Regions from separate parts of the Staphylococcus sp. Ze2 genome, predicted to be linked through region 2. Evidence: predicted binding sites of a transcription regulator. Region 2 holds the regulator's gene; the other holds the start of a gene.

Region 1 (12,060 bases), 250 kb from region 2:
ACCTTTGATAAATAACGGTAAGATTACGTTAAGCAAAGCACCAATTAAAATGCCTGTTGCAATGGCAAGTACAGTCCAAACAGGGACACCATTTTTCATAACTTTACCAAAGAATTTAGGTAACATACCTTTTTGAGATAAATTTAATGACATACGGCTAGCACTAAATATACCTGAGTTACAGCCTGACATCGCTGCAGTAAGTACAACAAAGTTGATTAATCCTGCTGCAAAAGTGATACCTACTTTAGCAAATGTAGCTACAAATGGACTACCAATATTGCCTAGTTCATTCCAAGGATAAACTGTAACAATTACAAAAATTGCACCAATATAGAAAATCAATATACGCCAGATAACACCGTTAACCGCGCTCTTGATATTTTTTTGTGGATCTTTTGTTTCACCAGCGGTAATACCAATTAATTCAACACCTTGGTATGATCCGATAACAATTGAAAGTGCAAAGAAAAAGCCAATCCAACCGTTAGGCATAAATCCGCCATGATCCCATAGATTTGATAGACCAATTGCTTCTCCACCATTTCCTAGACCAAAGAAGATAAGACCAAAACCAGCTACTATCATTAAAATAATTGTAACTACTTTAATCATTGCAAACCAGAACTCAAATTCACCAAACGCTTTAACAGATACAAGGTTAGCTCCAGCTAATAAAACTACAACAATAACGCCCGGTATCCATTGTGGTAAGTCAGGGAACCAATAGTTCATATATTCTCCGACTGCAATAACCTCACTCATACCTACAACTACCCATTGAAAAACGTTACTCCAAGCTGTTAGATACCCTGCTACTGGATGTATGTAATCACTCGCAAAGTTAGCAAAAGAACCAGAAGTTGGATGTAAATAAACCATTTCTCCCATTGCTCTCATTACTAAGAATAAAAATATACCTGCTATTAAATATGCAAATATAACAGAAGGACCTGTCCATTTTATAGTACTTGTAGCTCCCATAAATAGTCCTACACCAATCGTTCCACCAAGTGCAATCATACGCATTTGACGTGCACCTAGCCCCCTCTGTAATTCATTATTATCTTTCATCATTCAAACCCCATCTCTTTCAAATATAAGTGGAACTAAATTCACTTATTATGTCGTTATTATACTATAAATTCAAAAAATTTAAACAATTATTTTCGAATAATGTAAGGGCTTACATTACCGTTTATCAATTGTATGCGATTTTACATTGGAAAGTAAAGCTTTTTTTAAAAATTATTTTTCTTGAAAATCAACTATAAAAATTTAAGTGAACATGAATTCATGTAGAATTTGTGAAAAATATCACAAATTCTACATAACATAGTATACTTATAATTAATTACAGAAAGCGGGGATAAAAAATTGAGCGAAAAAAACATTAAATGGGATAAAGTATTTTATGGCAAAGCTTGGATTGATCACGTAGTTGATACTATTAAAACTAAAGACATCTTACAAAGTTTTTATTTTAAGCGCTATTTACTACGAGCTATAATGGCTGGTTTTATTCTAGGTGTTATTACTGTATTTGTCTTACTTATTAAAGCATCCCTAGAAACTCATCTACCTTCTGGCATCATCAATATTATTGCATCTATAGCATTTAGTTTTGCTCTAGTACTCATCTTATTTACTAATTCAGAATTGCTGACAAGTAACTTTATGTATTTTACAGTTGGTTTATATTATCGTGTCATCAACCCTACCAGAGTTTTGAAAATTTTCACATTATGCTTTATCGGTAATGCATTAGGTGGCTTTTTATTTTTCTTATTATTACGTCATTCTGATGTGATGACTACTGACATGTTAATACAATTAGAGCATACTATTGAACATAAGACATTAACTGCTAGTTTTACATCAATATTGATTAAGGGTATCTTCGCTAATTTTTTCATTAATATCTCTTTAGTTATAGCGATGCAAATAGACGATATTTTAGCTAAAATGTTCGTTATGATGTTTGGTGTATCTATATTTGCCTTTATGGGTTATGAGCATGTGGTTTATAACTCTGTACTATTTGGTGGTGGTTTAGTATATCAAAGCAGTGAATTAGCACTTATACCTGCAATTATTAATTTATTAGGTGCAGGCATTGGTAATTATATCGGAGGAGGATTAATAATAGGTTTGTTTTATGCATATTTAAATGATCATCACCAATATGAACGTAATATACCAAGATAACTGCTAATACAATAATTCATCTGTGTTATATGGTATAATTTTCAGTAGATTTATTACAAAGGAGTTATATATGAATAAACACTTAATGAAACGTACGCTTACGATTTCCATTATATTTGGTGTGTTATTTTTCTTTTTAAATTATTTTAGTGGATCTGATAGTTCAGTTGGTCCTTTAATATTAAAAAGTATAATGGTGATTTTTGTTTTTGGTATTTTATATTATACTTTGTTTTCTATTGTAAATTCTCCAGAACGAAAATATAAATTTGGTATAACCATTCCTATTGCATTATTAATTGCGATTATCATAAGCGCTCTCTTTTCAGCAATAAAAGCCGGAATTATTATTGGATTAATCTTAGGTATTATTGCCGGCTACGTATGGGAGTTTCTAGCAAAAAATCAAAATGGTGGTGACAAATCATGAGTGTAATTTTAGGAATCGTAGTAATTATTTTATTAATTGTGAGCTTAATACCAAATTTGAAAGCCTATAAAAAAACAAAAGAAACCGGAGAAAAGAATCCCCGGTTTGCTATCATGATAGGTATAGATGCTATGCTACTTGTCCTAGTATGTGTAACATTAATATTTCAATTTCTATAAAACAGATGGCGCTTGTCTCGTAAAGCGTCATCTGTTTTTAATATATAATTAAAACCTATATTGTAGTACAAAATAATATAAAGCTACAGCACCTAATAAATAAACCATCGAACCAACCATAAATGAACGAAATTGTATATTAAAAGGAATCTTTTTATTAAATATAGGTCCTAAAACTAAATTACCTATAGCTAATACGATAGGACCACCTAGGAAAAATATTAACAAATAAATATTCATAAAACTAACTCCTATCAACTTCAAAACATAACGCTATGATTTCATCAGCAGACAAATCTTTCCCTGTATATGCAATTTGACTAAAGTCTTGTAATTCGGTCATGTCATTAGTATTAACAATAACATCAAGACCAGCAGTAATAGCCGCTGTAGCACCATTTACTGAGTCCTCAATCGCTAGGCAATTTGCTGGATTATAATTTAATCTTTGGACAGCAGTGAGATATGGGTCTGGGTTTGGTTTAATCGCCTCTACATCTTCACGCCCTACAATTACATCTATATATTCATCCAATCCCAAACTGTCAAACGTTGGCTGAATATCTTCACGGTAACTACTTGTGGCAATTGCCATAGGGATATGACGTTTTTTACAATATTGCATAAGCTGATGCATTGCATCAACAATCGGTAATGTAACACTCGTTTCATTGTGTTCTAAATAAACCTTTTCCTTATTATCCTTACCGAGTTGTGCTTCCAAATATCTATGTAATTCCGTTGCAGCGCCTCCAATGGACTGACGATAAAAGTCTAATGATATTTCTTCTGAATTATGTTGAATTAAATGTTTATTAATAATTTCAAACAGATGTTTTTCTGTATCTATAATCGTGCCATCAAAATCAAATACAACTGCTTTGTACATAATTACGCCTCCTATTTAATATGAGATCACATTCGTTTAATGATAGCTTATCATATTTCAGATTTGAATTAACTAATTGTAACCATTTTTATGACATAAGTGAATCGCATTAAAAATGGCCCAATCCATAACATAGCTATGAATTAGACCATTAGGTTATTTTAATTATTTATTTGTCTACTTGACTAAATACAGTTCATAAATTAGCCTAGCTTCTTCTTATTTTTATCGCTTATTCCAATATTTAGCTAATATTGGTCCAGTAATATTGTGAACCAGACTAAATACAGCTCCCGGAACTGCAGCTAATGGACTAAAATGAACGGTGGCTAGTGATACTGCTAGACCTGAATTTTGCATACCTACTTCTATAGAAACAGCTTTTTTATCGGCTCTTTCCAAATGGAATATTTTAGCCAAAGTATATCCAAGTGTGTAACCTACAATATTGTGTAAGATAACAACAGCAAAAATCAATAAGCCTGTTTCAAGTATTTGTGATTTACTTCCACCTACTACCGACGCTAGGATAAGCGATATAGCAACAACTGAAACAATTGGTAAAGCTTTCGCTGACTTAGCGGCAAAGTTTTTAAATAATTTTTGTAAGATAAAACCAATAATAATTGGAATTAAAATTACTTGGATAACCGACCAAAACATACTCATAAACGATACTTCTAACCATTGATTAGCAAATAAATATATTAAGGCTGGCGTTAGAATTGGCGCTAATAGTGTGGACACACTTGTAATTGCAACTGATAAAGCGACATTTGCATTAGCAAGATAGCTCATTACATTACTTGATGTTCCGCCAGGACAACATCCCACTAAAATAACACCTATAGCTACTTCTGGTGGCAGATTAAATAATTTAGCAATTAAAAAAGCTGTTAATGGCATGATTGTATATTGTAAGATAACACCAATTATCACTGAGCGTGGCGCTTGAAATACAATTTTAAAATCTTTAGGGTCTATCGTTAGCCCCATCCCCAGCATTACAATACCTAATAAATAAGGAACCCATCCACTTAGTGTTGCTAATTGAGCAGGAAAAATAAAACCTATAATTGCAGCAACTAACATCCATAATAAGAATGTGTTGGTTGCAAATCTACTTACCTTTGATAACATCTATAAACACTTCCCTTTATGTATTAACAAAGAAGAATGTATCATACTTTAAACTTACAAACAACTTAATTTTCTAAATATTCTAAATATAATATCTGTACGTAACTTCTCTTAAAAATTTTAACTTCGTTCTTAAGACCTAGTGATTCCAATAAAAAAGAGTGGTACAATCTAATAGAAATAATAACTTGTGAAAATTTAAGTGTAATTGAATATTATGATTAATAGAGATAAAACACTTTCCATAGATATTGGGGGTATCATATGTTTTTAGATAAAACTGAAACTTTTGTGTTAAATATTGGTGGATTAAACAATCGTGCCACACGAAAAAATTTAACCAAACTTTGTAAACAAATACAATTTTGTAATTCATTTAAATTTACTATTTTCAAACAAAATAATTTGTATGCTTTAGAGATTAATTTACCAAAGCAGCAATTACCATATATGATTAGTTTCCTTAGTTTTCATAACTATTCCATTTATCAAATACTACAAGGTACAGATACTAATGACCTTCTAGATTTAGATCATTTATTATTATCTTCCAGACGTTTTGAACTAGTTGTAGATGGACTTCGTGACGCATTTATTAAAGACAAGGTCATCGATATTTTGAATTTAATAAATCAAACTGAGTACATTACATATACTTTTAATCGCAATAAGATAAACGTATCTACGTCACCCTCAGTCTTTGCAAAACTCATATATATAATGGCTACGCATAATATCGATATCCTTGGCGCTGTATACCAACCTCGTTGGATGAATAAAGCTAGAATTTCGTAATATAAACAGCCTGCTTATAAAAATCACCAATATACAATAAATAATAAAAAAGAGGAACCAAGACATTTGTGTTTTGGTTCCTCTTAATCTTATAGGTAATTGTTTCCTAAAACGAAATTATTAACTAGTTCTTATACAAGTCTTTCATCCTTGCGTCATTCATCATATAAAACTAATATATTATTTTATTACATCATCATTATTCACTAAATTTTCAAATGCTTCTCTTACTTGAGGCACTGACATACCTACAACTACTTGGACATTTTTACCACTTTTTACTAATCCATGTGCCATTTGATTATGTGTAAAGTAAGCACTATCTTCGACCTTCTCAACATCTTTCACTGTAAGTCTTAAGCGTGTTGTGCAATTTGTTACATCCTTAATATTTTCCTTACCACCTAAACCTTCTAAATAATAAATCGCCTTATCTTCATAATCATTTCCTGTTGATACTCTATTATTATCTTCGTTCTTTTTACCTTTATAATCATTTTTGTTATATAATTTCATATCTTCTTCATCTTTTTTACGACCAGGAAGTGGAATATCAAATTTCAGAATTAAAAATCTAAATAAGAAATAATAAATTGCTGTAAATCCTAAGCCTATGATGATTTGTATCACATATGTTAACCAATGATTTTGTGCTAACGGTATCCAGTTTGTTGCAAAGAAGTCTAATAGTCCCCCTCCAAAGTTACCTACTAAACCAAATCCATACATCATTGTATCCATTGTTGCAGCTAATAAAGCATGCAATACAAATAAATATGGCGCTATGAATAAGAACGTAAATTCTAATGGTTCTGTTATACCGACTACTACTGCAGTTAAAGTTGCTGGAATAAGTAATGCTGCAATTTTCTTTTTATTTTCTTTAGGTGTAGTTGAATACATAGCCAGAGCAATACCTATAGCACCGAATACTTTACCGTTGCCTTGTAACATAAATCCATATGGAAATTGTTCTTTTAATGGTTCTGTACTTTTAGCAAATTCATTAACGTGTTCAAACCATTCTGCTTTTAAGCCATGATTAACTACAACAGGACCAACTTCAATTGGCGCATAGATAAAATGGTGTAATCCTGTTGGAATTAGTACTCGTTCTAAGAAGTGATACAACCAAACACCTATATAGCCTGATCCAATAATAAATCCTTGTAATGAAGTAATACCACCTTGAACAGTCGGCCAAATAACACACGTAAGTAATGCTATTGGTAACATAACAAAGAATGATATCGTCACCACAAATGTTAGGCCTTGGAAAACCCCTAACATCTCTGGTAATCGTTTACTGTAGTATCGATTATGTATCCAAGTTATGATACTTGAAATGATAATACCACCAAGTATATTCGTATCTAGCGTTTCAATCCCAGCAATCGCTTTAAGTCCTGTTACATTTTCAACGCCTTTTTCCAAATTCGCTCCAAATGTATGCGGCCATTGCGTAAGTATTGCATTTATAAAAGTATTGAACATGAGGTAGCCCATCAATGCTGCTAAAGCTGCATGTCCAGGAGCCTTTTTAGCCAAAGATAGTGGCAGACCAACCACAAACACAACTTCCATATGATTAAAAATTGTCCAACCGCCAGCTTCGATTACTGACCAAATTTTAAACCAAGTTGTTCCATCATTAGCAATGCTTCCCATGATTGACGGATTTTTAAATAAAGTCGCAAATCCTAAAACAATACCGAAAAATGCAAACATTAATACAGGAACAATCATTGCACTTCCAAATCTCTTAATTGCATTCATAGCCGTATAACCCCCTATTTATATATATAAGATTTATTTATACATCATTCATAATAAATCGATAAATATAATTCATTGAATATGTGTTGTATGTGATTAATTCAATATTAAAGGAAACGCTTACATTCAAACAATAGTTTGACGCCATTCGGAACAATTTTGTATAATCAGATTATATTTTCAAAACATGAAAATATTTTCATGAAGTGTGAGGTGATAAAATTGTTTTTAGATGAACGTGTTAACAATAACTTTAATAAACTAAATGAAAACGACTTATATATTGCACATTTTATTAATACACATATCCTACAATGTAAAACGATGAAAATACAAGAATTAGCCGAACACACCCACGCGTCTAACGCCACCATTCATCGTTTCACTCGCAAGTTAGGCTTTGATGGTTATAGTGATTTCAAATCTTATTTAAAATTTGAAACTGAACAAGCACATCAATTACCTTCAGATTCAATCGAAGGCTTTAAACAAGAAATTGAAAATACTTTTACTTATTTAGAAAGAATCGACTATAATCTTATTACAGATAAAATTTATCAAGCAGAAACGATTTATTTATATGGAACAGGATTAGCTCAAATGAATGTTGCTCAAGAAGCACAGCGTATCTTACTAACGATACATAAAAGTATTATAGTACTTCATGACGTACACGAATTTAAAATGGTTTTGAATAAAACAACACCAAAAGACATCTTTTTTATCATTTCCCTTTCTGGTGAATCAGAGCAATTGACAGATATCAGCAATTTATTACAGTTGCGTCAAAAATATTTTTTCTCTGTAACCACTTTAAAAGATAATACCCTTGCTCAAAAAGCGAGTTATAATATTTATGTATCTAGTAATACATTTTACTTAGCAGATGGTATAGATTATTCAAGTTTTATTAGTTACCATATTTTCTTCGAAACCTTATTACGAAAATATAATGAACGTAAAGTAATAGGTGAATTGCACTAAAATAAATTTCTAATTATTGTCTTATGCGACATGTTTAAATAACGATTTTGAAGTTTAAGAATTATGTTAAATTTATTAATTACAAAAATGCTCCCTCTAAAGCCTTTACACATTTAGTGTTTACTTTAAAGGGAGCATGATTATTTTAAGTGCCGACCGAGCAAACCATATAAAGTATTAACTTTGATACGGGACGAAGCTTATTCATACTCAAACAATGATATCAGCGTTGGAATAGTATAACAAAACCATATATAACAATATGATTGTTATATTAGCGAACTATTTTATAAATCCGCTTCAAACTCTTCAAGCGTTAATTGTAGTTTGTCGAATAACATTTCAAATCCATGTGCCGTCGAATCATGATATTCTTTCTTCTTCTGTTTATATTCTAAAGATGTTAATCTTCTTTCTCTTGGTACAAAAGCATTATAATTGAAAATCATTTGCGTAATGCCTGGCTCTCTCTCGAATATTTCAACTTCTATCGTATCTTCTGAATCACTTAATTCGGGCATACCAATTGTCATGACGATATATTCATAAGGTGTTAATGAAGCGAATGTACCTTGCACTATATTCTCCTTACCCTTACGAACATCAACAATTTTATACTTTCCATTTTGTTCAGCAGTTACTTCAATAGTTTTATTTGTTCTTTCAGTTGTCATAAACCATTGTTTAAGAAAACGTTGGTCTGTCCAAGCTTGGTATAATAATTCAGGTTCTACCTTAAATAATCTTTCAAGACGAATTTCAACATTTTCATTTTCTACATTGTATTTACCCACGATCGATTGTTCACCTACTTTCACTCTTATTACTATTCTAACGCATTACACTATACTTCTAAACAATTATAAAGTAAATATAGTGATGTTCTTTCATATTTATAAAGCTTTAACAACCTTATTTTATCGCTATTAGTCAGTAAACGTCAAAACTTTCATTTATATTGAATATTTTACTAAATAAACTTTATATTTATCTTAGCATATTCTATTAACATACTGTTTATTTAAAATAGCGAATGAGCCCGGGAAACCTTTATATCCCGGACTCATTTAATCTCTATTATAATTACTTAGTATTAAATAACACAATGAACAACAACAATTTCCAAATACCTTCTACCTCATATTTATTAGCATGTAATTTCAACACTCTAATTAGAGCTTAAAAATCAATTCGCAATTTGATCTTAATGTTTTAATATATCTTAATTACTTTTTATCTAACCTAGGTAATCTGAAGAAAATCGCTATAAGTCCGCAAACACCTAGTATCATCGGATAGATTGCGTAAGGAACTAATTCAAATGGAGATATAGACGCCACACCTGCAGCAGCAATCAATTGAGGGCTATATGGCAACATCCCTTGAAAACAACTTGCGAACATATCTAAAATACTAGCCGATTTACGTGGATCTACATCATATTCTTCTGAAATATCTTTTGCTAACGGCCCTGCCATTAATATAGAAATAGTATTATTTGCTGTTGATATATCTGCAACACTGACTAATCCAGCAATACCTAGTTCTGCACCACGTTTAGATTTCACTTTACTGCGCACAAAATTTAATAACCAAGTAATACCACCATTATGTTGAATCAGCGCAACTAAACCACCAATGAGCAATGCAATAATCGCTATATCTTCCATACCGATTATACCTTTTGATATAGAATTTAATAAACCTGTCCATCCAAATGAACCATAGATTAAACCGATTATTGCAGAAAGTACAATACCTCCGATTAATACAATAACTACATTTATACCTATTAATGCTAAGATAAGCACAAATAAGTACGGAATTACTTTAACAAGATCATAATCATAACTTTTATTTACATCTATATGTGCACCATTTGTTAAAAACCAAAGCACAATAATAGTAAATATCGCACCAGGCAAAACAATCTTTATGTTCACCTTAAATTTATCACTCATTTTCGTTTTCTGAGTACGTACTGCAGCTATAGTAGTATCAGAAATCATCGATAAGTTATCGCCAAACATAGCTCCACCAACAACAGTAGCCATTGTGATTGCCGCTGAAACATCTGTAGCCTGACTTAAACCAAAACCAACTGGCGCTATAGCAGCTACCGTCCCAACAGACGTCCCCATTGATAATGATACAAACATACATATTATAAATAGTCCAACGATAATTAAATTTTCTGGTATTAATGATAACCCTAAATTAACCGTCGACTGCACGCCACCCATATCTTCTGTCGTTTGAGAAAAGGCACCTGCTAATAAGAAAATTAGCATCATTAAAATAATATTGGAATGTCCTGCACCTTTTGTAAAAACTTCAACTTTTTTATGAAATGATTCTTTTCTGTTTAACACTAAGCCAACAATAGAAGCAACTAATATAGCTACATTGAGTGGCATTGTTGTAAAGTCACCTGTACTTATACCAACACCTAAAAACATACCAACAAATATGATTAAAGGTATCAAAGCCCAAGCGTTACCTTTTTTCGTTTCCTCCATACATAACCAACTTTCCTAAATATTAGAACAGAATCCAACCTTCTGTTATTTTTAAGCCTTAAAAATAAAAAAACTCTTTCTAAATTAAGAAGAAAGAGTAAACTGCGATTCATTCTTATCTTCTAGCATAAATTATGCTACTGGATTTGGCACACGCATTATCATGTTGCCGAAGTATCACCGGGCCAGTCCCTAAACTTCTCTTGATAAGTTATTATTTTATTTTATTTTATTACAGTACAGTATTAATTGTAATTCGTCAAATAGGGATTAAACAGAAAACAATTTTTATTAATGCTTTCATTGTCTAATCCCTTCAACATCTACTATTTTTATATAGCTTATACAATTCATTTAATTGCTTTATATTTACTTCATCGGACGTTCGATAGTGAACTTATTACCTAAAGAAGCGTAATCATTACCAGCTAAACGAGCTACCGCACTAAGCGCATCAGCATCTATTTTACTATCTTCAAAATAAACTGATTCATCAATATGAAACATGACTACTTCGCCTATAATTAAATCGGACCCTTCTTGTGGATCACCTAGTGGAATAATTCTATCTAACTTACATTCCATTCGAATTTTAGCTTGTTCGATACCAGGTACTGAAATTAATTCAGAGTCAACACATTTCAAACTTGTTCTTTCTAATTCATTTTGGTTACGGGACAACGGTGCTGCAGTATTGTTGATTTGTTCGACTGTAGCTTCATCTGTAATATGTACTACAAACGCTTCCGTTTCCTCAATATTTAAAGAAGTGTCTTTTCGCTTTCCTTCAGAACGCCCTGTAGAAATCATAATCATTGGAGGTGCACTATTAACAACATTAAAAAAGCTAAACGGCGCTGCATTTAAATGCCCATCTTTATCTTGAGAAGTAACAAATGCGATGGGTCTAGGTATCACACTTCCACTTAATAATTTATAATTTTGTTTTTTTGTTAAAGCGTCTGCTTTAAATTTTTTCATAAATGATTACCTTTCCTTTCAAAAATAAGGAGGTAGGATATTAAACTATCCTTTCCTCCTTATACTTAGTATCGCCGAAACATTATAACACTAATTTTCAAATTACTGTATCGTTACTTCATCAATTCTAATCTAATTGAGTACCACCTGTCACGCCAT
Region 2 (12,060 bases):
TTCAGCCATGACTTGTTCTAGTTTTTGTTCGATTTCTGATTTTGAAACCGCTAAGGAGTTTGCTTTTTCAGGATCTGAGTATACGTCTGGCAAGGTAAGCTGATGATTAATATCATTTATTTCTTCTTCGAAGGTTTCAATATTTAGTTCACATGTTTCAATTTGACGTTCTATTTGACGTTGCTCACGCTTTTGTTGTTTTTGATCACTATACGAGTCGTTTTGTTTAATAACTGTATCATTTACTGTTGGATTTTCTAATTCTTCTTTTGCTTTTAATGCTGCACTTTCTTCAGTTTTATCAATATAATATTGATAATTTCCTAAATACATTGTGCCTCCATCGAGATCTAAATCGTAAACTTTATTAGCTAATTCATTAATAAAATAACGATCATGAGATACAAACAAAATGGTACCTTTAAAGTTCGCTAAAGCTTGTTCTAACATTTCTTTTGAATCTATATCTAAATGGTTTGTAGGCTCATCTAAAATGAGTACATTGTTTCGCTCGAGCATTAATAAGGCAAGCTGTAAACGAGCTTTCTCACCACCCGATAAATCATTAATTATTTTTTTAACATCGTCTTGTACAAACAGAAAACGCCCTAAAACAGCCCGAATGTCTTTTTCATTCATAGTAGGGTATTGGTCCCATAAGTAATCAAGTATTGTTTTGTTTGATTTGAATTCGGCTTGTTTTTGATCATAATAACCAATTTTTAAGTTGGCACCGGTAGTAATTGTCCCGTTTAATGGCTTTTGTATGTCGGCGATAGTTTTTATTAAAGTAGATTTTCCAATGCCATTAGGGCCGATAATTGCAATATGATCTCCTTTTGTTACTTCAAAAGTAATTCCTTTAGTAATCGGAGACTCATAGCCAATTTCTAAATTTTTTATATGAAAGACATCATTACCAGTATTACGATCAAATTCAAATTGAATGTTGGCACTTTTAGCATCAATCATAGGTTTATTAATGCGTTCTATTTTTTCCAACATTTTCCTACGGCTCTTAGCCATACCAGTAGTTGAAGCACGGGCAATATTTTTATCGACAAATGTCTCTAATCTCTTAATTTGAGCTTGTTGATTTTCATATTCTTGCATACGTTTTTCATAATATTTATCTCTTTGATCAATAAATTGGGCATAATTGCCTACATAATGTTGGACATCACCGAGTGCAACGTCGTAAATTTGAGTGACAATTTTATCTAAGAAGTATCTATCATGACTGATAATTACGATGGCGCCTTTAAAGTAATTTAAATAACTTTCTAACCATTGGGTTGTTTCCATGTCTAAATGGTTAGTAGGTTCATCCAAAAGTAATAAATCAGGCTCGCTTAATAACATTTGTGCCAAAGATAATCTTGTTTTTTGACCACCGCTAAAGTCATTGATAGGCCTGTCGAAATCCGCTTCACTAAAATTCAGTCCATGTAAGACTGTTTTAATTTTACTTTCATATTGATAGCCATCTTGTTGTTCAAATTGATTGGATAATGATTCATAGCGATCGATATGAGTTTTATAAGTTTCAGAATCGTATTCATCAGCATGTTGTGCTAACCAATCTGTTTCCAATTTCATTTCTTGTTCTAATTTTTTCATTGCCTCAAACGGCTTAGACATTTCTTCAAATACAGTCTGATCTGTATTTAATGTCATTTGCTGTGTTAAATAACCAAGTTTTAAATTTTTACTTTTAGAAATATGACCGCTATCATAATCTTCAACACCAGCAATGATTTTCATTAATGTTGATTTTCCGGCGCCATTACGACCTACAATACCAATGCGTTCACCAGTTTTTACTTCAAAATCTACATTATTAAAAATATCTTCTCCGTCGAATGATTTTGTTAAATCATTGAGTTGTAATAATATCATCTGATTTTGCACCTCTCTATTCAATATCATTCTACAGTATTCAGTGTGTTGTTAAAACTATCATTGTTTATTTTTATTATTCAGTCATGTATAATGTTGTAGTGATTATAAGATTAATGAATAACAGATAATGAAATAGGGGGATAAGATCTTGGCTAATCAAAGCGAAAAGATTCCTCGTGCCACATTGAAACGTTTACCGTTATATTATAGATTCGTCAATACATTAAAATCTAAAGGCATTGATAGAGTTAATTCTAAATCCATCAGCGAAGGATTAAATATTGATTCCGCAACAATTCGAAGAGATTTTTCTTATTTTGGCGAGTTAGGCAAGAAAGGCTATGGCTATAATATTGATAGCTTATTACATTTTTTTAAAAATGAAATTAGCGAAAACGACGAGATTAAAATTGCAATTGTAGGCGTAGGGAATTTAGGTAAAGCATTATTAACATATAACTTTTCAATACATGATGAAATGACTATAACTGAAGCATTCGATATTCGTGAAGAAATTATTGGGACACAAATAGGTAAAGTGACAGTTAGTCCATTTGATAAAATAAAGGAAATATTATCGCAAGAAGATATAGATGTAGTGATACTGACTACGCCTGAGGAAGCGGCTCAAAACGTAGCCGATGTATTAGTGGAGTCAGGTGTTAAAGGAATACTTAACTTTACACCAAGTCGTGTACTAACACCATCAGACGTTCAAGTTCATCATATTGATTTAGGTATTGAATTACAATCTTTATTATTCTTTATGAAAAATTATAGTAATAAATAAGAAATGTTTAGTTAGTTTTTTATAGATACAGTAATACATTCCATGTATTGTGTTTATAAAAAACTATTTTTTTATGGATGTTTAATTTGAATTTCAAAAATACGACTACTATTAATTTAGCAGAAAGTTAAAAATTTATGAGTTGCAAGGTTGAAATTTTATACGATTTCTAATATTATTAATCTTATTGATTTTATCGGGAAAGAGGTTATTAATATGACTTGGTTAATAATCAGCGGCATTATTGTGGGAAGTCTTTTAGGCTTTGTTATGCAAAGAACACGGTTTTGTTTAGCTGGTGGATTTAGAGACATGTATATTCAAAAGAGTAACAAAATGTTTTATGCATTACTTATAGCAATTACAGTTCAAAGTATAGGATTGCTCATTTTAACTTCAACTGGTTTAGTACAAATACCTGATTCAACTTATCCAGTTATTGGGACGGTAATAGGTTCGTTTATATTTGGTTTAGGTATTATATTAGCTGGTGGATGTGCAACTGGTACTTGGTATAGAGCAGGAGAAGGTTTAATTGGTAGTTGGATGGCACTCATTGCCTATGCATTTACTTCGGCAGCTACGAAATATGGTTTGTTATTACCATTAATGGATGGTGTAAACAAACCTACAAATGTTAATACGAGTATGTCACAAACTACAGGGATACCGACATGGATTTGGGTAACATTGCTTACAGTTATTACAGTGTTTTTTGTAGTCAAAACATTACGCAAACCAAAACCTAAATTTGCTGTTCCTAAATTAAAGCAGAAATTTACAGGTGTACGTCATTATTTATTTGAAAAGAAATACCATCCTTTTGTGGCTGCAATAGCAGTAGGACTCATCGCGTTAATTGCATGGCCTGTAAGTGAATCGACAGGAAGAATGTATGGGCTAGGTATTACTACTCCATCTGCCAATCTAGTACAGTTTTTCGTTACTGGTGATTTGAAATTACTAGATTGGGGTGTATTCTTAGTACTTGGGATATTCCTAGGTTCTTATTTGGCGGCTAAAGGTGCAAGAGAGTTTAAATGGAGATTGCCAGATAAAAAAACCATCCGAAACAGTGTTATTGGTGGCGTATTTATGGGATTCGGCGCTTCAGTGGCAGGTGGTTGTTCAATAGGTAATGGACTAGTAGAGACAGCAACGATGTCATGGAAAGGTTGGATTGCACTCGCTTCAATGATCTTAGGGGCTTGGACAATGAGTTATTTTGTATTTATAAGACCTATGAAAAAAGCGCAGAAGCAAACTTCTAATGAGAATGTAACGTCACAAACGCAAACAATATAATTAATATAGGAGGCACAAATTATGGTACACGAGTTAGGTACAGTTGGAATGGTTTGTCCATTCCCTTTAATAGAAGCACAAAAGAAAATGAATACTTTAGATAATGGTGATGAATTAAAAATAGATTTTGATTGTACTCAAGCAACTGAAGCATTACCAAATTGGGCAGCTGAGCAAGGCTATCCAGTTACAAATTATGAGCAGTTAGATGACGCATCATGGACAATCACAATTCAAAAAGTTTAATCAGTTACTATAAATAGCTAACGTTGAGGTAAGAAATGCGCTTCACTTAGTTAATTAGTCAATATAATAATTAAATTAAAAAAGGTCGAATTCATAGCTATGCTTTGAGTTCGACCTTTTTAGTATTTATGATTAAGACGTAACTATTAATTATTATTGGAAAAATACTCAATAAATAAAAAAGATTCAAAGTTATTAGTAGTAAGAGGTAACATTAAAGCAATGAGTAAAAATAAATTTAATAGATTTACCTTTATAGATACAAGAAATAATTAATATCATTAGAGGGAGAAGAGTTAAAAAATGGCTGATTAACTACCATTTTTAACTAAAAATAACAAAAGCAAACAGCGATGCATATTAAGCCATACATTTTCACCTAATTCATGTGATATCCCTTCTTTAAATTGTAGTTTCTACTTCTATATCATACTCGAAAGTCCTCTTATATATTGCTGTTTAGATACAAAGCTGAAAAATTCAATCTTTTGGTAAGAGAAGATTTAAATAGTATTTAAAGCGATTGCATTATGATAAAATGAGTATTGTTTATAATAGTTAATTAATGAGAGTGAGAAAATATGAAGAACATTGCTGATATAGCAAAAATTGCTGGGGTTTCTAAAAGTACAGTCTCGAGATATTTAAATAATGGTTCGGTAAGTTTAAAAACTCAACAAAGATTAGATAAAATTATTCGCGAAAATGACTATCAGCCCAATCAATTTGCACAAAGTTTACGTGCGCGTAGAACTAATATGATAGGGGCAATTATTCCTAGAATGAACTCTTTTGCTGTCGACGAGACAATTAAAGGAGTCAAAACAGTCTGTGATCAATTGAATTATAGTTTACTTCTAAATTACACAAATCTTAATATTCAATTAGAAATTGACGCGCTTGAAACATTTTATAGAAGTAAGGTAGATGGTATTGTCTTTATGGCAACAGAAATCACAGACCAACATTTAGAAGTGATTAATAAAATAAATGTTCCTGTAATTATTGTTGGTCAAGCACATGATGATTTACATTGTATTATCCATAATGATTACCAAGCTGGATACTTAGTTGGTGATATGTTAGGTCAACAAGGTTATAACGATATCAAATTCTTTGGTGTAACAGAAAGTGATATTGCGGTAGGGGTTCAACGCAAAGAAGGTCTGATTGCGGGTTTAGAAGCACATAGCATACAACCTGAAATTTCGCTCACATCATTTAATTATCAAGAGGCGATGGTCGATGTTGTAGAAGCGTTAGAAGCATACCCTCATTATGACGCAATTGTTGGGGCTACTGATTCAATTGCCTTAGCGATACATAAATATAATTCAGAACACACGCCACATGCGCACGAAAAGTATATTGTAGGATTTGGTGGAGATCCAGTCACTGATATTGTGTCACCATCTATCCATACCATAAATTACAATTTTGAATATGCGGGAAGTGTGGCTATGGACAAACTAAATCAGATGATACAACATCAAGAAATTGAACAACGCATTATTATCGATGTTGAACAGTCATTTGAAAATTAAAAGAAAAATGGTATGATAAAAAAGTATATTATGGAACCGGTACCATTTAAATGAGCTTATTTTATAAATAGGAGGATACGCACCATGTCGGAGTGGACAAAAGAGCAACGTTATCAAAAATATGAAGATGTTGATCAAGAAACGATTGAAAAATTAACTGAACAAGTTAATCAGTCTGAATATAGACAAACTTTTCATATACAACCCAAAATAGGATTGTTAAATGATCCTAATGGTCTTATCTATTTCAAGGGGAATTATTATGTATCTCACCAATGGTTTCCTTTAGGACCTGTGCATGGATTGAAATATTGGTATACATATCAAAGTAAGGATCTTGTAGATTTTAAAGCTATTGGTCCAACGATTAAACCAGATACGAAAGATGATAGTCACGGTGTATATAGTGGCAGTGCCTTTGAATATAATGACCACTTATATTATATGTATACAGCGAACCATCGAGATAGTGATTGGAATAGAATTTCTACACAACATATCGCAAAAATGTCTAAGGATGGATCGATTAATAAATTTCCTAAAGCAGTGATATCAGCACCACCGTTTGGCTATACTCAACATTTTAGGGATCCTAAGGTACATGTTCAAGACGGTGTTTATTACGCAATGATAGCTGCTCAAAATATTAAAAAACAAGGGAGAATTCTGCAATATCGTTCCACAGATATCGTCAATTGGGAGTTTCAAGGAGAGGTTCAAACGAATCTAGATGATTTTGGTTATATGTGGGAGTGTCCGGATTATTTTAATTTAAACGGTTATGACATGTTATTATTTTGTCCTCAAGGCATAGCTTCAGAAGGGGAACGCTTTAAGAATATTTATCAATCTGGGTATATTATGGGACAGTATGATATTAATAATTTAACAATGAACCATGCTGATTTTCATGAATTAGATTATGGCTTTGATTTTTATGCTCCTCAGACATTCTTAGACGAAAATGGTCAACGCATATTAATTGGGTGGATGGGCTTGCCTGATATTAACTATCCTTCAGATGCCGATGGTTGGGCGCATTGTTTAACTATCCCACGTGTATTGACAATTGAGTCAGGTAATTTAAAACAACGTCCCATCAAAGCGCTTGAAAAGCTTCGCACAAATGAAGAAACGGCACTAGGTTATGCTAATAAATTCACAAGACAATTACATCCATATGAAGGTAAACAGTTTGAATTAATCATCGATATTTTGGAAAATGAGGCGACAGAAGTTTACTTTGAAGTACGTACATCTAAGACGGAGTCTACATTGATTACGTATAATAAGAGGGAGCAAAAATTAACATTAGATCGCAGTGAAAGTGGTCAATTACCAGAACCTGTTGAAGGAACAACGAGGAGTACTTATTTAGATACACCGTTATCAAAACTGCAGTTATTTGTAGATACTTCTAGTGTTGAAATATTCTGTAATGATGGTGAACGTGTGATGACAACCAGAATATTTACAGATGAAAATGCAACAGGCATTAAAACATCTACTGAATCAGGCCAAACCTATCTAAAATTTACAAAATACGATTTGAAAGGTGACACTATATGAAACGTCTACTAGCAATTGGAGAGGCTTTAATAGATTTTATACCGAATACTACAGATTCTAAATTAAAAGATGTAGAAAAGTTTAGTCGACAAGTCGGGGGTGCACCATGTAATGTGGCTTGTACAGCGACAAAACTAGGTGGCAATGCGGAAATGATTACACAATTAGGACAAGACGCATTTGGTGATTTAATTGTGGAAACGCTAGAAGACATAGGAGTAGGTACTCAATATGTAAGACGTACTGAGGAAGCCAATACGGCCTTAGCATTTGTGAGTTTAACTAAAGAAGGAGAAAGAGACTTTTCCTTTTATAGAAAACCATCGGCTGACATGTTGTACAGTACTGATGCAGTAAGTTCCATCGATGTAACTGAAAATGATATGTTGCATTTCTGCTCAGTTGATCTAGTGGAAAGTCCTATGAAATTTGCACATAAGGAATTGATTGAAAAAGTGACAAATACAGGAGGTACAATTGTATTTGATCCTAATGTGAGGTTGCCATTATGGAAAGATGAAGCGGATTGTAAATCAGCAATTCATGAATTTATTCCATTAGCACATATCGTCAAAATATCTGATGAAGAATTGGAATTTGTTACTGGAATTGCAGATGAAAAACATGCTATACAGTGGTTGTTCCACGGGAATGTAAATGTAGTGATTTATACCAAAGGTGCTGATGGAGCGGTCATATATTTTAAAGATGGAAATGAAATTTCTCAACAAGGTTTTAAAGTTAAAGCCATTGATACTACAGGTGCAGGTGATGCATTTATAGGTGCTTTAATTAGCAGATTATTAACTTCTGATAGAACAGACGTGATATCACTGTTGAAAAGCGAAGGTAAAAGCATACTTGAATTTAGTAATTACGTAGCTGCAATGGTAACTACGAAATACGGAGCGATATCAAGTATTCCAAGTTTAGAAGAAGTAAATAAAGCAATAAAAAGCTGAGCATGTATTTAATTACATGCTCAGCTTTTTATGTATTATATCTTTTTAACATTTCTTACAGAAGCATAACAATGTTCATTGTTTTTAAAATAAACTACACGTGATTTAGAGTCGATGGACTCAATATTGTGTCTATTTACTACAAAACTATTATGACATCTAAAGAAGCGTTTATCTAACTGATCAATTTCTTTAAGGTTTCCATAAAATTCGATTTGACGATTATCGAGATGTGCGATTAAGCGATGGGATTTACTAGATGATTCGAAGAACATCACATCGTCATATTGTACATAAATAGAATTGCTACCACGTTTTAATTCTATTGTTTCGACGCTGCTTTCTTTTGAAAGTAGTTTTAGTCGTGACTCAGATGTTTCTAAGCAATCAATCACTCTTGATTTTAATTCGTCTGGATCATCTTTGAAAATGAAATCCATTGCTGCAACCTTGTAGACAAATGTTAAGTATGTCAGTTCACTATGACTTGTAACAAAAATGATATTGCCAACCGGATCATGTTTACGTATTTCACTTGCAAGCTTGATTCCGTTGATGTCAGCTTCTAGTTGAATATCTAAAAAGTAACATCCTATATCATTAATGTTCTTTGAGCGTTCTAAAATGTCATAAGGATCAGCTGTCGCAACTTCAATTTCCATTGGTTTTTCTTCAATCATAATATAGTTATTTATAATTGAAACCATATGTTCACGTTGTCTTTCATCATCTTCACAAATGAATATTTTCACAGTAACACATCCTTATGAATCAGAATTTAAGATTTCCACTTTTTGAATAAAGTAGTTGTTATCAATAGTTGTATCTAATAAAACATTTGTTGTTGAATCCGTCAATTCTTTTAATGTGGATAATCCAAGTCCACGGTTTTTTCCTTTAGTAGAAAAGTTTTCTTGGAAAAGAGTATGTACTTTAGGCATATTTTGTTCACACTTATTCATAACGATAAATGTTACTGACGTATCTTCATTTTTAATAAAAGCGATACGAATAAGTGGTTCTTCAGTGATTTTTTCAGAAGCTTCAATTGCATTATCAAGTAATATACCGATGACTCTACTTAAATTTATAATAGGCATATCGATTTTTTCAATTGGTTCTGGGACCTCAATACTAATGCGAATGTTTTTTTCTTGGGCTTGAAGTATCTTAGTAGTTAACAAACCTTTAATTTCACGAACTTGCAGGTTTTCAATACCATTGATTTTAATTGCATTCATTTGCATACTATCTTGCATAGGTAATATTTCAGAATGAAAGTAATCACTTAAACCTTCCATATCTTCTTCTCTGATAAAGTCAGAGAGGGTAGAAAGGATATTGACGTAATCATGTCTGAATTTACGCATTTCATGATTGATTTTTTCAATTTGTAACGTATATTTATAATAATTTTCAATTTCTTGCATATTACGCTTATATTGAATTTGGCGAATAATGCTAAAAGAAATTGTAATGATAAGAATAGCAGTGGTAATAATAACGACTGCATATATTATTGATAGAAATTTTGCATCTCCAAAAGATATAATTCTATTAGGTAAATAAAAGTAAATTAAACCTAAAATTATTAATAAAAATAGGCTTACTAGTGTTAGGTAGATTTTATTTAATGATAAATCTGAAAATGATAATTGATTAATGAAAAACCTTGCTATATATGCATAAACTAAAGAAGCAATTGTAAATGTAACTATAAAAATAATAGAAAAAGCATATTTTATTGTTATTATATCTACAATTAAAGTAGTAATCCATACACTTGTGAAATTTGCCATATATAAAATAAAAAAGCAAATTAGTACAGATACTATACCAATAAATTTTCTTTTAATATACATAAATATGATACTAGTGAAAAATAGGAAAAATACTACTTTAGTATCAAAATAGATAAATAAAATAGTAGAAGGGATTATAATCCCAACAATCGAAATATAATCCCTTTTAGTATAATTCATACCATTTATAAGCTTAATATTAAAAAATAGTATTATAGCTTGTAATAGTGATAAAAAAACTGAATTTAAAACTTCCATTTTATACACACTTTCTACATTAAAAACTTTTATTCATAAAGATTTGTTAATTCTTTTGGCACTTCTGGCTCATCTACAAAACCACTACAAGGTTTCATTCCAGAAATAGCTCCAATAACAGCAAAAAATTTAGCGATAAAATTTAAGATAGATTCAAAAATATTCATAATTAATTATCCTCCTTAGGGAAAAATATTGGTAATTGTAATATAGATATAATAATAATACCTAGTAAAATTAATTGTTGATAAGGTTCAGTTAAAAAGAGTGAAATCAACAATAAACATAATGTTACACATATTGCCTTAATTTTCTTACCCTTTCTTAGGCGTTGTGGAATAGGCTGCTTTTTAGTGGCAGAAGGTGCATAAATAATAATTGCGATTAAGCCTAAAAAAGCTAATGGATACATTATTATAAATGACACTTGTATATACCCGACTATCCAAGGTAATAACACAAAATAAACTAGACTTTCTATATAACAAGCTAAAGAATTTTTAGCATGCGCACCATGTGCAAAATACCTAATAATAAAAAATGATAAATGAACAGTTAGTGTGTATAAAAACATATGACAAAGGATTGAAACACCATAAATAACAATTGCTTTAAAAAAGTTACTTACCACAACTTGCATGCCTAAACGCATTTTTAAATATTCTATATGATCTAAATTATTACGTAGTTGAAGACTTTTAGCAAAATTGTCTATTTTAGTATCAATTAATCTACTCATTGGCTTTTATCTCCTCACTCGTATTATACAATTTTAATTAAGTTTTATGCGTCTTATTGCGTAACTGTATATTTTTAATTCCTAACTGTTTAAAATATTTATCTGACTAATTTTATCATATTTATGCTTACATTTAGGAATAAAAACTAACGAGTTAGGGATTTTTTTACATTATTTTTAAAAATAATGGTTAAATGTACTTGTATCACAAAGAAGTGATTACATTTTACAAATCATTTAATCAAAATTTTGTTTGAAATTTTTGTTTGAATGATAAGGTTGATTAGACTTTTGAGCAGGGGTCTGATTAACACACTGATATTGTAACTGTACTTTCTTCGTATAGTTGTTATAGTTACAAGTTAAGTTCTCGTTTTTCAATTAATTGATTACAAACAAGAGGAGGCTGATGTAGTGACAAACCATTTCTCAGCAATGATTAGTGATTTCGTAAAATAATACTTTCAGGTACACAACGCGCTTAATTTTATTAAGCAATCCCGAATTTGAATTCGTAGAACATTCCCAGTCTCGATTCAAATATCATTTTAACATTGCCTATAACAGAGGCGATTTAAAGTATTAACATGTAAGCTATCGTAAACATCATTCAATTTATCATTTTAATCGGTAAATTCACTAAATTTTTTCATAATTAATAACATCCCCAAAAATAGATAGAGAAATAACTGTAAAAAACATTCCCTTAATAATAAGTTACAAAAACCGTGAGTCCCTCCCAAGCTCACGGTTTTTATTTTGGTGTTTATTTATATAAATGAGGGCGAAGATTTTTGAAAACTGGAATGTTTTCTCTTTGGGTAGTAACTTCATCTAAGTCGATATTACATGAAATGTGGTCAGGCTTACCTTCTAGTTGCGCAACTATTTCACCATTCGGATTAATTACGATTGAATGACCAGCGTATTCTGTTTGTCCATC

What was found. The regulator Rex, encoded in region 2, represses fermentation and respiration genes when NADH is low (regulators of the CRP and FNR family bind a similar motif). The targets are predictions, from matches to a motif close to TTGTGAAATATTTCACAA.
Region 1: a site for Rex is predicted at 1,306-1,323, ahead of ACM591_RS04280 (formate/nitrite transporter family protein). Genes of this name have one in related genera too.

The regions. Positions count from the first base shown of each region.
Region 1 covers NZ_CP183486.1:989,024-1,001,083, reverse strand. Annotated here, with positions in the region: gene ACM591_RS04285 (amino acid permease) at 1-1,074, opposite strand, end outside; gene ACM591_RS04280 (formate/nitrite transporter family protein) at 1,378-2,208, shown strand; gene ACM591_RS04275 (hypothetical protein) at 2,279-2,638, shown strand; gene ACM591_RS04270 (hypothetical protein) at 2,635-2,817, shown strand; gene ACM591_RS04265 (hypothetical protein) at 2,866-3,057, opposite strand; gene ACM591_RS04260 (HAD family hydrolase) at 3,062-3,706, opposite strand; gene ACM591_RS04255 (bile acid:sodium symporter family protein) at 3,932-4,846, opposite strand; gene ACM591_RS04250 (hypothetical protein) at 5,111-5,641, shown strand; gene ACM591_RS04245 (alpha-glucoside-specific PTS transporter subunit IIBC) at 5,822-7,417, opposite strand; gene ACM591_RS04240 (MurR/RpiR family transcriptional regulator) at 7,640-8,401, shown strand; gene ACM591_RS04235 (SRPBCC family protein) at 8,689-9,195, opposite strand; gene ACM591_RS04230 (Na+/H+ antiporter NhaC family protein) at 9,628-10,920, opposite strand; SAM riboswitch class I at 11,033-11,133, opposite strand; gene ACM591_RS04225 (flavin reductase family protein) at 11,290-11,901, opposite strand; gene ACM591_RS04220 (SDR family oxidoreductase) at 12,029-12,060, opposite strand, start outside.
Region 2 covers NZ_CP183486.1:1,237,945-1,250,004, forward strand. Annotated here, with positions in the region: gene ACM591_RS05550 (ABC-F family ATP-binding cassette domain-containing protein) at 1-1,899, opposite strand, end outside; gene ACM591_RS05555 (redox-sensing transcriptional repressor Rex) at 2,051-2,692, shown strand; gene ACM591_RS05560 (YeeE/YedE family protein) at 2,909-3,997, shown strand; gene ACM591_RS05565 (sulfurtransferase TusA family protein) at 4,019-4,243, shown strand; gene ACM591_RS05570 (LacI family DNA-binding transcriptional regulator) at 4,825-5,787, shown strand; gene ACM591_RS05575 (sucrose-6-phosphate hydrolase) at 5,872-7,356, shown strand; gene ACM591_RS05580 (carbohydrate kinase family protein) at 7,353-8,318, shown strand; gene agrA (quorum-sensing response regulator AgrA) at 8,354-9,070, opposite strand; gene agrC (quorum-sensing sensor histidine kinase AgrC) at 9,083-10,378, opposite strand; gene agrD (cyclic lactone autoinducer peptide AgrD) at 10,408-10,545, opposite strand; gene ACM591_RS05600 (accessory gene regulator AgrB) at 10,548-11,117, opposite strand; gene ACM591_RS05605 (carbon-nitrogen family hydrolase) at 11,884-12,060, opposite strand, start outside.